DNA from 3 places in the Pseudoalteromonas sp. '520P1 No. 423' genome. Region 3 is predicted to be linked to each of the others. Evidence: predicted binding sites of a transcription regulator. Region 3 holds the regulator's gene; each other region holds the start of a gene.
The links. Region 3 encodes sigma-54, which starts transcription at its own class of promoters, with help from an activator protein. Its sites were predicted from a motif close to GTTGGCACGNNNNTNGNNT; they were not measured.
Positions count from the first base shown of each region.

Region 1: a site for sigma-54 is predicted at 1,881-1,899, ahead of PSA_RS09415 (DUF3192 domain-containing protein). Genes of this name have one in related genera too.
Region 2: a site for sigma-54 is predicted at 1,422-1,440, ahead of PSA_RS16190 (flagellar basal body rod protein FlgF). Genes of this name have one in related genera too.

Region 1 covers NZ_BBZB01000001.1:2,060,708-2,063,994, reverse strand. The annotation lists gene PSA_RS09420 (GNAT family N-acetyltransferase) at 466-1,116, opposite strand; gene PSA_RS24505 (DUF2789 family protein) at 1,253-1,414, shown strand; gene PSA_RS09415 (DUF3192 domain-containing protein) at 1,472-1,840, opposite strand; gene PSA_RS09410 (hypothetical protein) at 2,018-2,305, shown strand; gene PSA_RS09405 (Zn-ribbon-containing protein) at 2,306-3,079, shown strand; gene PSA_RS09400 (Hpt domain-containing protein) at 3,129-3,287, opposite strand, start outside.
Region 2 covers NZ_BBZB01000001.1:3,536,465-3,539,751, reverse strand. The annotation lists gene flgE (flagellar hook protein FlgE) at 1-1,232, shown strand, start outside; gene PSA_RS16190 (flagellar basal body rod protein FlgF) at 1,477-2,244, shown strand; gene flgG (flagellar basal-body rod protein FlgG) at 2,259-3,047, shown strand; gene flgH (flagellar basal body L-ring protein FlgH) at 3,068-3,287, shown strand, end outside.
Region 3 covers NZ_BBZB01000001.1:181,244-184,530, reverse strand. The annotation lists gene rapZ (RNase adapter RapZ) at 1-110, opposite strand, end outside; gene ptsN (PTS IIA-like nitrogen regulatory protein PtsN) at 181-624, opposite strand; gene hpf (ribosome hibernation promoting factor) at 627-914, opposite strand; gene PSA_RS00830 (RNA polymerase factor sigma-54) at 941-2,422, opposite strand; gene lptB (LPS export ABC transporter ATP-binding protein) at 2,512-3,237, opposite strand; gene lptA (lipopolysaccharide transport periplasmic protein LptA) at 3,237-3,287, opposite strand, start outside.

The DNA of each region.
Region 1 (3,287 bases), 1.9 Mb from region 3:
CTTTACCATCCTGGTATTCCCTATCCTTCTCCTTTGTTTCCCTGTGATATCATCCTGATATCTGTCTTTAATCCTTTCCATGACATTCGCTAATCCAATTAACAGAGTATTAAATCATTTAATACTTTACCATCCTGGTATTCCCTATCCTTCTCCTTTATTTCCCTGTGACATCATCTTGATATCTGTCTTAAATCCCTTACCTGACACTTCAGTCATTTCCTATGACCTGCTTGCTTCCTACAGGACTAATATTAAGTGAAATATGAAATAAAATTAGCTTTAAAAGCTAATTTTATTTTTGTCTTAACATTGTAATAAACAACAAAAACATAAATATCAGTAACTTAAGTTGAGATCATCAGTGAAATAAACGGGAACAAACGTCCTAACCTACATTAACGTAGGATATATCTCACACTGAAACTTCCTTTATGCCTTAAGCGTGAAATTATATTAAAGACGTTATTTTAGTTTGAATAACAAATCACCACTGACATTGCTGAACTCAAGCTGTTTAATTTGCTTAAAGCCATCCGTAATAAACAAAGCCTTTAAGTCATCACGAGTCACATAAACTGCCAGTCCTAAAGTATCCTCATCTGTTTTAATGAGATCATCTAGCGCGCGTAATAAAAAACTACCAAACCCTTGTTTTTGCATACCTGGTGCTACGGCTATAAAAGCAAGAAAATGATAACAATCATATTCATCGAGTGATTGTCTAATAACTTTTTCTTTCTTAATAAGCTGCTGAGTCGTTAAATAACCTGCGCTCAGCATCAATTTTAATCGCCAATGCCACACTCTTTGTGCTTTCATTTTACTTCCTGACTTAAAAACACAAGCTACCGCTTTTAAAGTATCTCCTTTAAATAAACCCACTAAAGGTTCATGGCCCTGCCAAAAGCTGTTGAGCTCTTCTCTGATCAATGCTCTTAATTTTTTTTCATATATTGCAGGCGTGCTTGTAGATGAGTTTAAAATCTCCATTAATAGCGGATCATCATGATATGCCTGATAAAGTAAACTCGCTGCTAGACTTAAGTCTTCAGCTGTAAGATAAATTGCTTTTAGAGATTCATTTGGTGTATGTATTGTTGCCAGTGTATCCATGATTGATTCCATTGTTATTATTATGTTCTATATTTATATAGAACATAATTAAAAATTGGGAAATAAAATGGATACAAATTTGCACAATTTAACAGATTTATTTTCGCAACTTGGTTTAGACAACTAAAAATCTGGTATTAATTCATTTATTGCAGAGCACCTACTGGCGAGTGCAACTCATATTAGTGAAGCGCCATTTTGGAATAACGGCCAAGCGAATTTTTTAGCGGAATCATTAGCTGAAGATGGAGATTGGAGTGAAATAATAGATCAGTTTGATACTTTGTTAAGAAATTAACAAAGCTGCAATATCAAGATAAATCGAATTGAAGTACCTTGATATTAAATACTTTATTTATAAATAATTTGAAATAGTCGAACCATCGCCAATAGCAACTAATTTATTATCTTTAAACTTTAAAAAGTGACATTCATCTTTTGTTGTTTTGCTATCTGAATCTGTTCTATGGGTACGATAGAATAATACTTGTGTATGTTCTGAGTTCTTATTATAAACTTCATAAAAATCAGGCACCCCTAGCTTCCCTTTAATTAAATCAATAGATTGGCCTAGTTCTAAATTACTGATCATCGATCTATTACTATCTTGCCTTACTTCCCAACTATCTTTTGAATAGTGATCCGCAGCACCATCAACAGCAATGACACAACCCGTTAATGCTAAAGGTGATACTAAAAGTAATGCGGTTAATATTTTTTTCATTATAAGTTATCCAATAAATAATTTGATTCAGGAAATAATTAAACAAAATCAGTGCCAACATTTAAAGCCTTGTTTCTTATACATAAAATTTAATAGTTTTAAAAACGACTAGTTATATCATTATGTTCACGCTAAAATTTAGCTAATTTGACCAATTTAACTTTTTAAGAGTCCCTTATGGAACAATTTGTTATTGAAGCAATAAAAAAAATACTCGTACAAAATAAAGTACCTTCTGTCGCTTTAATAAAGGGAAAATTAAGCCAAACTGTGCCTATGCCTATTATTATTTCTGTTTTAGGCCGATATAAAAACGACCCTGATAATTTTAAAATTGATGAGCAAGAACAAAAATCTCAAGAACCGAAAAAAAATGAATCACAAACTCAGTTAGATAGAATCGAAAGCAAGTTAGATCTGATTTTAACCTTACTTAAAGACTCAAAAAAAGCAGGTAATTCATAAATGTTTGTTGTTGATTTAACTTTTGATTGCTACCAAGATACAACTTTAGAAGCCGCTGAAAAAGCGATTATTCGCTTAGTTAATGCACTGCGCTTTAATGGTCAAATTATTGGAGAAGAATTCCCTACTGTATTAAAAGATGGTTATTTCCTTACGCGCGTTATGTGTCCTGAGCAAGATTCATTACACCCGCTTTACCATAGCCCGTTTGTAAAAAGTAGCTTAGAAAAATTAAACGATGTCGGTTTGTTACAGCCAAAAACTAAAGTTATAGGTCAAGATATTCATGCTAATGGCGCCGCACCGAGAGATGAATCAAGTAGTTATATTATTTATACCACTTATGTCCATACTTGCAGCCCAGTATATTGCGGCGATGACTTTATGCCAGTTCCTCTTTATAAACTTCCAGCCATTGCAAATGGCGATTATAAAGCCTTAATCAAATGGCAAGAAGACTGGCAAGCGTGTGATCAAATTCAAATCAATGGTGCGACACGATGTGAGTTCTCTGCAATTAAAGAATTAGCAGATATCGACAGTGATTTATACCGCCGAGGGCAAACATTAAGAAAACGGATCAGCGCATTAACTAAAAAGCCTGTTTATTATTATTTATATCGTGTGGGTGGTTTAAATAAAATTGCAGAGCAAACAAGAAAGTGTCCGAGCTGTGATGGTGATTGGCGTTTAGATGAACCTTGGTTTGAATTATTTGACTTTAAGTGCGATGATTGCGGCTTGGTTTCAAATATTTCATGGGATCACCAATAAAATCTTCTTTGTGATTTTTGCCTACATTAAATATTTGTAGGCAATGTCCCTATTTACCTTTCCATAGATTAATTTTATCTTTAGTTTGATCTATCAATGATTGCAATTGTGCTGCATATACTAGCGCATCATTTAAATTACCATCATTAAGGGAATGCTCTACTTTTTTAGCCATTTCAGCTAAAGTTAACGCACCAAACTGGGCTGC
Region 2 (3,287 bases), 3.4 Mb from region 3:
GTTTATTATTCACATCTAACTCGTTAGATATGGCTGTAAGTGGTAATGGTTTTTTTGTGACAACAGACGGTCCATTGAGTCGAGATTTCACTTATACCCGTGCAGGTGCATTTAAGCTTGATGATGAAAACCGTATTGTGACTTCAAACGGTGATTTTTTACAAGGATTACCTGTTAATGATGACGGTTCTGTAAAATCTGTCAGTTTAAGTACAACAGCACCGATTCAAATACCTGATAGTGCAGGTGCACCGGCTGCAACTTCACAAGTAGATTTAAGTTTTAATCTAGATTCAAATGCAACAAACTTAGATCCGTCTCTATTTGATCCAAATGATACTAATACATTTACTTCTTCAACCTCTACTGTTGTCTATGACTCTTTAGGTAATAGCAGAATTTCATCTGTTTATTATGTAAAAACGACTAATCCAGCAGCTTTAGGTGCAGGTGCGGGGGCTGCTCCAGGTACCCCTGGTGTTATCCCTGCTTCTACCAGTACTAATAATAATACATTTGTCATGTTCAGTACATTAACAGATGATGCCGGAAATGTAACACCTGTTGATTTACGTCAAGATCCTAACGTTGCAAACCCGGGAGCTTTAGAATATCAAGCTACAACAGGTCAAAGGGGTATGCTATTACAGTTTGATACATCAGGTGCCGTTATTCCTGGTACTTTTCCAACGCCAAGAACTGAGCCTTTAGGTGCTGTTGGTAATATTGCAACTCCTCCAGCAGTTCCTCATGATGGTGCTGGTGCGATTACTAATGGCGCGAACCCAGATCAAACTTTTAACTTTGTAATGACTAATTTGACTCAGTTTTCAACACCGTTTGAAGTATCTGCATTAAGTCAAGATGGTCAGACTGTGGGTCGATTAACTGGGATCTCAATTGGTACCGATGGTTTAATTGAAGCAAAATATTCAAATGGTGACTCTCAAGCCATTAGTAAAGTAGCACTTGTTCGTTTTCCAAATGATCAAGGTTTGACTCAAATAGGTAATACAAGCTGGACGTCAAGTCAAACTTCAGGTGATCCGCTTGCAGGCGAGCCAGACTCAGGTACTTTTGGTTCAATACGATCGGGCACACTTGAGCAATCAAACGTAAACTTAACCGGTGAATTAGTTGATTTGATCACTGCACAGAGAAACTTCCAAGCTAACTCTAGAGCACTTGAAGTAAATAACTCAATATCTCAAACAATCCTGCAAATCAGATAATAAAGTTGCTTTGAGCCTTTATTATGACACTTCAGTGGCATAGTTTTAAATTAATTATCAATAATTATTATTGGTAGTTAATTTAAAACTTTTAAATTCATAATTAATATTCCTCTCAAACCTCTATTTTCAATTAATATATTTTTAAAACTACTACTTTGTGTAATTAACAAAAAATAATTTTTATTCTTTGGCATTAAAATTGCTAGATATACTGTAAGTATCATTTTTTTGGCGTTTTACAATGGATAAATTGTTATATGTTTCGATGAGTGGCGCAAAACAAAACCTCATAGGAACGGCTGTAAGTGCCAATAATTTGGCTAACGCTAAAACAACCGGCTTTAAATCAGACTTCGAACAAGCGCGTTCTATGCAAGCTTTTGGTGAAGGTATGCCATCTAGAGTTTTTGCCATGACAGAAAGGCCCGGTTCAAATATGAGTTTAGGGCCTATCGCTACAACTGGACGTAATCTAGATATTGCAGTGTCTGGTGGTGGTTGGTTAAGCATTCAAGATAAAGAGGGTAAAGAAGTTTATACCCGAGAAGGTAACTTACATGTTTCAGCTACAGGAGAGTTATTAACTGCTAGAGGAAGCACCGTAATAGGTTCTGGTGGCCCCATTATATTACCTGTTCCAGTCGAAAAAATAGAAATTAGTAGTGACGGTACAATACAGGTTAGGCCTCAAGGTGCGCCTGCTAACTTTATGGAAGAGGTAGACCAATTAAAAATTATTAAACCAGAAAATAATAATCAATTAGAAAAAGGTTTAGATGGATTGTTCCGACCAAAAGATGCAAAAACCGCGGGGGAGTTATGTGGCTTTTGTGAATTAGATCCTAGTGTGAGTGTACTCAGTGGTGCGCTAGAAATGTCTAATGTAAACCCTGTAGAAGAAATGGTGGGCATGATCTCACATCAACGTCAGTTTGAGTTACAGGTCAAAATGATGAAAACAGCAGAGAAGATGGATGAAAGTCAATCTTCTTTACTTAGAATAGTTTAGGTAGGAGAGAAATAATGAACCCAGCATTGTGGATTAGTAAAACAGGGCTTGATGCTCAACAGACAGATATATCTGTTATTTCAAATAACTTAGCGAATGCTAGCACGGTTGGTTATAAAAAGAGCCGTGCAGTATTTGAAGATTTGTTATATCAAAATATCAATCAACCAGGTGGTCGTTCTTCTCAAGATACTGAATTGCCTTCAGGTTTAATGTTAGGTGCGGGTACTAAAGTTGTAGCAACTCAAAAAAACTTTTCACAAGGTAATTTATTAACTACAGATAACTCAATGGACTGGATGATTCAAGGGCAAGGTTTCTTTGAAGTATTAATGCCAGATGGTAGCCAAGCTTACACACGAGCGGGCCAGTTTACGACAGATGGTGATGGAAGAGTAGTGACCTCAGGTGCGGGCTTTCCTGTGCAACCTGAAATGAATGTACCTGACGATGCGCAATCACTTACCGTTTCTCAAGATGGTGAAGTCTCTGTGCATATTAGAGGTCAGGCTGAAAATGTGGTGATAGGCCAGTTAACCATTTCTGATTTTATTAACCCAGCAGGACTTGAGCCGACAGGTCAAAATTTATTTACTGAGACAGCAGTAAGCGGTGCCCCAGTACAAGGTAATCCAGGTGTACAAGGTTTAGGTATTATAGTCCAAGGTGCATTAGAGACATCTAATGTAAATACGACTGAAGAACTTGTTAATTTAATAGAAACACAAAGGGTTTATGAAATGAACTCTAAAGTCATTTCTGCGGTAGATGAAATGATGAGCTTTATTAACCAGCAACTATAAGCATTTTAGGAGATAGGGTTATGTCTAGATTAACGCGTGTTTTTAAACCTACAGTTAGTTTTGTTGTTTGTGTTTTACTTGCCGGCTGTGTATCGACTGCAAATCGACAAGTTGTTTCCAATGACCCTTATTATACTCCCATCGCTCCTGCTGCTGAGGCGAAAAATATAGTTCCAACAGGGTCATTATTTAATTCATACAGTAGTAATGATATGTACTCAGATAAAAAAGCGGTCAGAG
Region 3 (3,287 bases):
AGTAGGTTAACTGGAATATTATCTACGGCATAATAACCTAAATCTTCTAATACGCGTAAAGCGACTGATTTTCCGGATCCTGAACGACCGCTTATAATGATAAGTTGCACTGAATTTTCCTTATGCGTCTTCAACTTTGACTAAAACTAATCATAAAAACTCATAATTAGTTTATTTTTATTAAAGTGTCATTATCTCATATAAAGATTGATCTGATTGAGCATGACGTAATTTTTTACAAAACTGTTTATCTTTGAGTTTATCAGCAATTGCAGCTAACGTCTTTAAGTGAGCCTGACATTGTGCATCAGGAACTAATAAAGTAATAAATATATCAACAGGGCGATCGTCTATTGCATCAAATGCAATGGGTTCTGCATTTACGACTAAAATAGCCACGGTTTTATCTATATTGGATAATCGGCCGTGTGGAATAGCGATACCTTTTCCGATACCTGTGCTTCCAAGCTTTTCTCGCTTTAATAAAGAATTAAGGATCTCTTGTTCAGTTAGCTCGGGTAGCTTTTGCTGTGCTATCTGGCTTATATATTCCAGCATTCGTTTTTTGCTATGAAAAAGGACTGCAGCTTTAGTGCAGTCCTTTGATAAAAATGAATTAATCATATTTAACGTCTAGATAATTTTTCTTTATGTTTAATAACTTGTCGATCTAATTTATCAATCAAGCCATCAATAGCAGCATACATATCAGCATGCTCAGAAGTTGCAAAAAGTTCGCCTCCATTAACATGAAGTGTTGCTTCTGCTTTTTGAGATAGCTTTTCGATATCTAAGATAACATGCACATTGTTAATATGATCAAAATGCCTTTCAAGCTTAGCGAATTTGTTTGTTACATAGTCTCTTAGTGGATCTGTGATATTTACATGACGACCTGTTAAATTTAATTGCATAAGCGTACTTCCTTCTATTATACATCTCAGATTAAACATTTTCTCTGATTTGACGATGGAATGGACAGTGATTCTCGATATTTTGCTATCGTTCTTCTGGCCACCTTGATGCCTTGATCTGCTAAAATATCCGCTATTTTACTATCACTTAATGGTTTGGCTTGATTTTCTGCGGCAATTAGCTTTTTGATAAGTGCTCGAATAGCTGTAGATGAACACTCACCTCCATTTTCTGTACTTACGTGGCTAGAGAAAAAATATTTCAGTTCATATATACCACGTGGTGTATGCATATATTTCTGTGTGGTTACACGTGAAATAGTTGATTCATGCATTTCTACCATTTCAGCAACGTCGTTAAGCACCATAGGCTTCATTGCTTCATCACCATGTTCAAAGAATGCCTGTTGTTGCATTACAATGCAATTGGCAACTTTTAATAGTGTTTCGTTTCTACTTTCTATACTTTTAATAAACCATTTAGCCTCTTGTAAATGAGAGCGAATAAACTGACTGTCCGCATTACAAGAGCCTGCCATAGAGGCATAGTGATTATTGACTCTTATTTTTGGCATGGTATCTGAATTTAAATCAACTACCCAACGACCCTTTATTTTTTTTACTGTCACATCGGGGATCACATATTCAGTTTGTTCTTTTACGATACTTGATGCAGGTTTCGGGTTTAGGCTATGGATCAAATCCATCACTTGTTTTAATTCAGGTTCTTTGAGCTTAGTTTTTTTCATTAAGCTGCGATAATCTCTCGCACCTAATAATTCAACGTATTCTCTTAAAATATGTTTGGTTTCATCAAGCCAAGGAGTTGTTTTATCGTATTGATTAAGCTGAATTAATAAACACTCTGATAGGCTTCGAGCTGCAATGCCAATAGGATCAAAGACCTGAATGCGTTTAAGTACTGCTTCAACTTCATCTAATTCAACTTCATCTTCTTCAGAACCTAAACTATCTAAAATGTCTTGTGAAGAAACGGTTAAGTAACCTGATTCATCTACAGCTTCTACGATTGCAGTGGCAATAGCTTCATCTGTAGGGCTAAATGGGGTGAGGCGTAATTGCCACATTAAATAATCTTGCAATGATTCGGATGTACTGCCTTGATATGCTAAATCATCATCTGGGGCAGGTCCTGCCGATGCTACGGGGGCGGCACTGACATATTCATCCCAACTTACATCCATTGCAAGTTCGTCTGTTAGGGTTTCTTTAGTTAAGGCTTCAGAGCTTTCCATTTCTACTTGAGCCGTAGGGATTATCTCTTCTGCATCAGAAGCTTTTTCTGCTGTTTCATTTTCAGAAGCTGGCGTTTTTTCTTCAGCATTAAAATCTTGCTCATCAAGTTCTAAGAGCGGGTTGCTTTCGAGTGCTTCTTGTATCTCTAACTGCAGATCTAACGTGCTAAGTTGCAATAGGCGGATAGCCTGTTGCAACTGTGGAGTCATTGTTAGTTGTTGTCCAAGACGAAGCTGTAGTGATTGCCTCATTAAGTTTTAACAATCCTTATAATGTCTAAATTAAATACACTCTTTTTTACTTAATTTTGAGTATAGCCCATATTTCTTTTTATATTTTTTTATAATCTAAATTGTTCACCAAGATAAACGTCTCTTACAGTCTGATCAGCTAAAACGGCTTCAGGTGTACCAGATGCGATAAGTTCGCCATGGGAAACAATGTAAGCTTTTTCACACACATCTAAGGTTTCACGCACATTATGGTCTGTAATTAACACGCCTATACCTCTATTTTTAAGATGTTGTATAATTTTTTTAATATCCAATACTGAAATTGGATCAACACCTGCAAATGGCTCATCTAATAGAATAAATTTAGGTTCAGCTGCTAAAGCTCGGGCAATTTCAACTCGACGTCTTTCGCCCCCTGATAATGCCATACCTTGGCTATCACGAATATGGCAAATATTAAATTCATCCAATAAATTATTAAGCGCATCTTCTCTTTGTTGCTTATTCAGGTGTTTGCGAGTTTCTAATATGGCCATGATATTTTGATAAACAGTCAGCTTTCTGAAAATAGATGACTCTTGCGGTAGGTAGCCAATGCCCATACGAGCACGATTATGCATAGGCTGTAAAGTGATATCTTCATCATCAATTTTAATAGTGCCTTTATCACTTGGCACTAGGCCAACTATCATATAGAAGGAAGTGGTTTTACCTGCACCATTAGGCCCTAATAATCCAACGATTGTGCCAGCTTTGACTTCTAAACTCACATTTTTTACGACTTGCCTGCCGTTGTAACTTTTTGCCAGTTGCGCTGCTTGTAATAAGCTCATTAATTATTACCCGATTGTTTAGTTTCTTCTTTTTTAACTGGCGTTAAAAC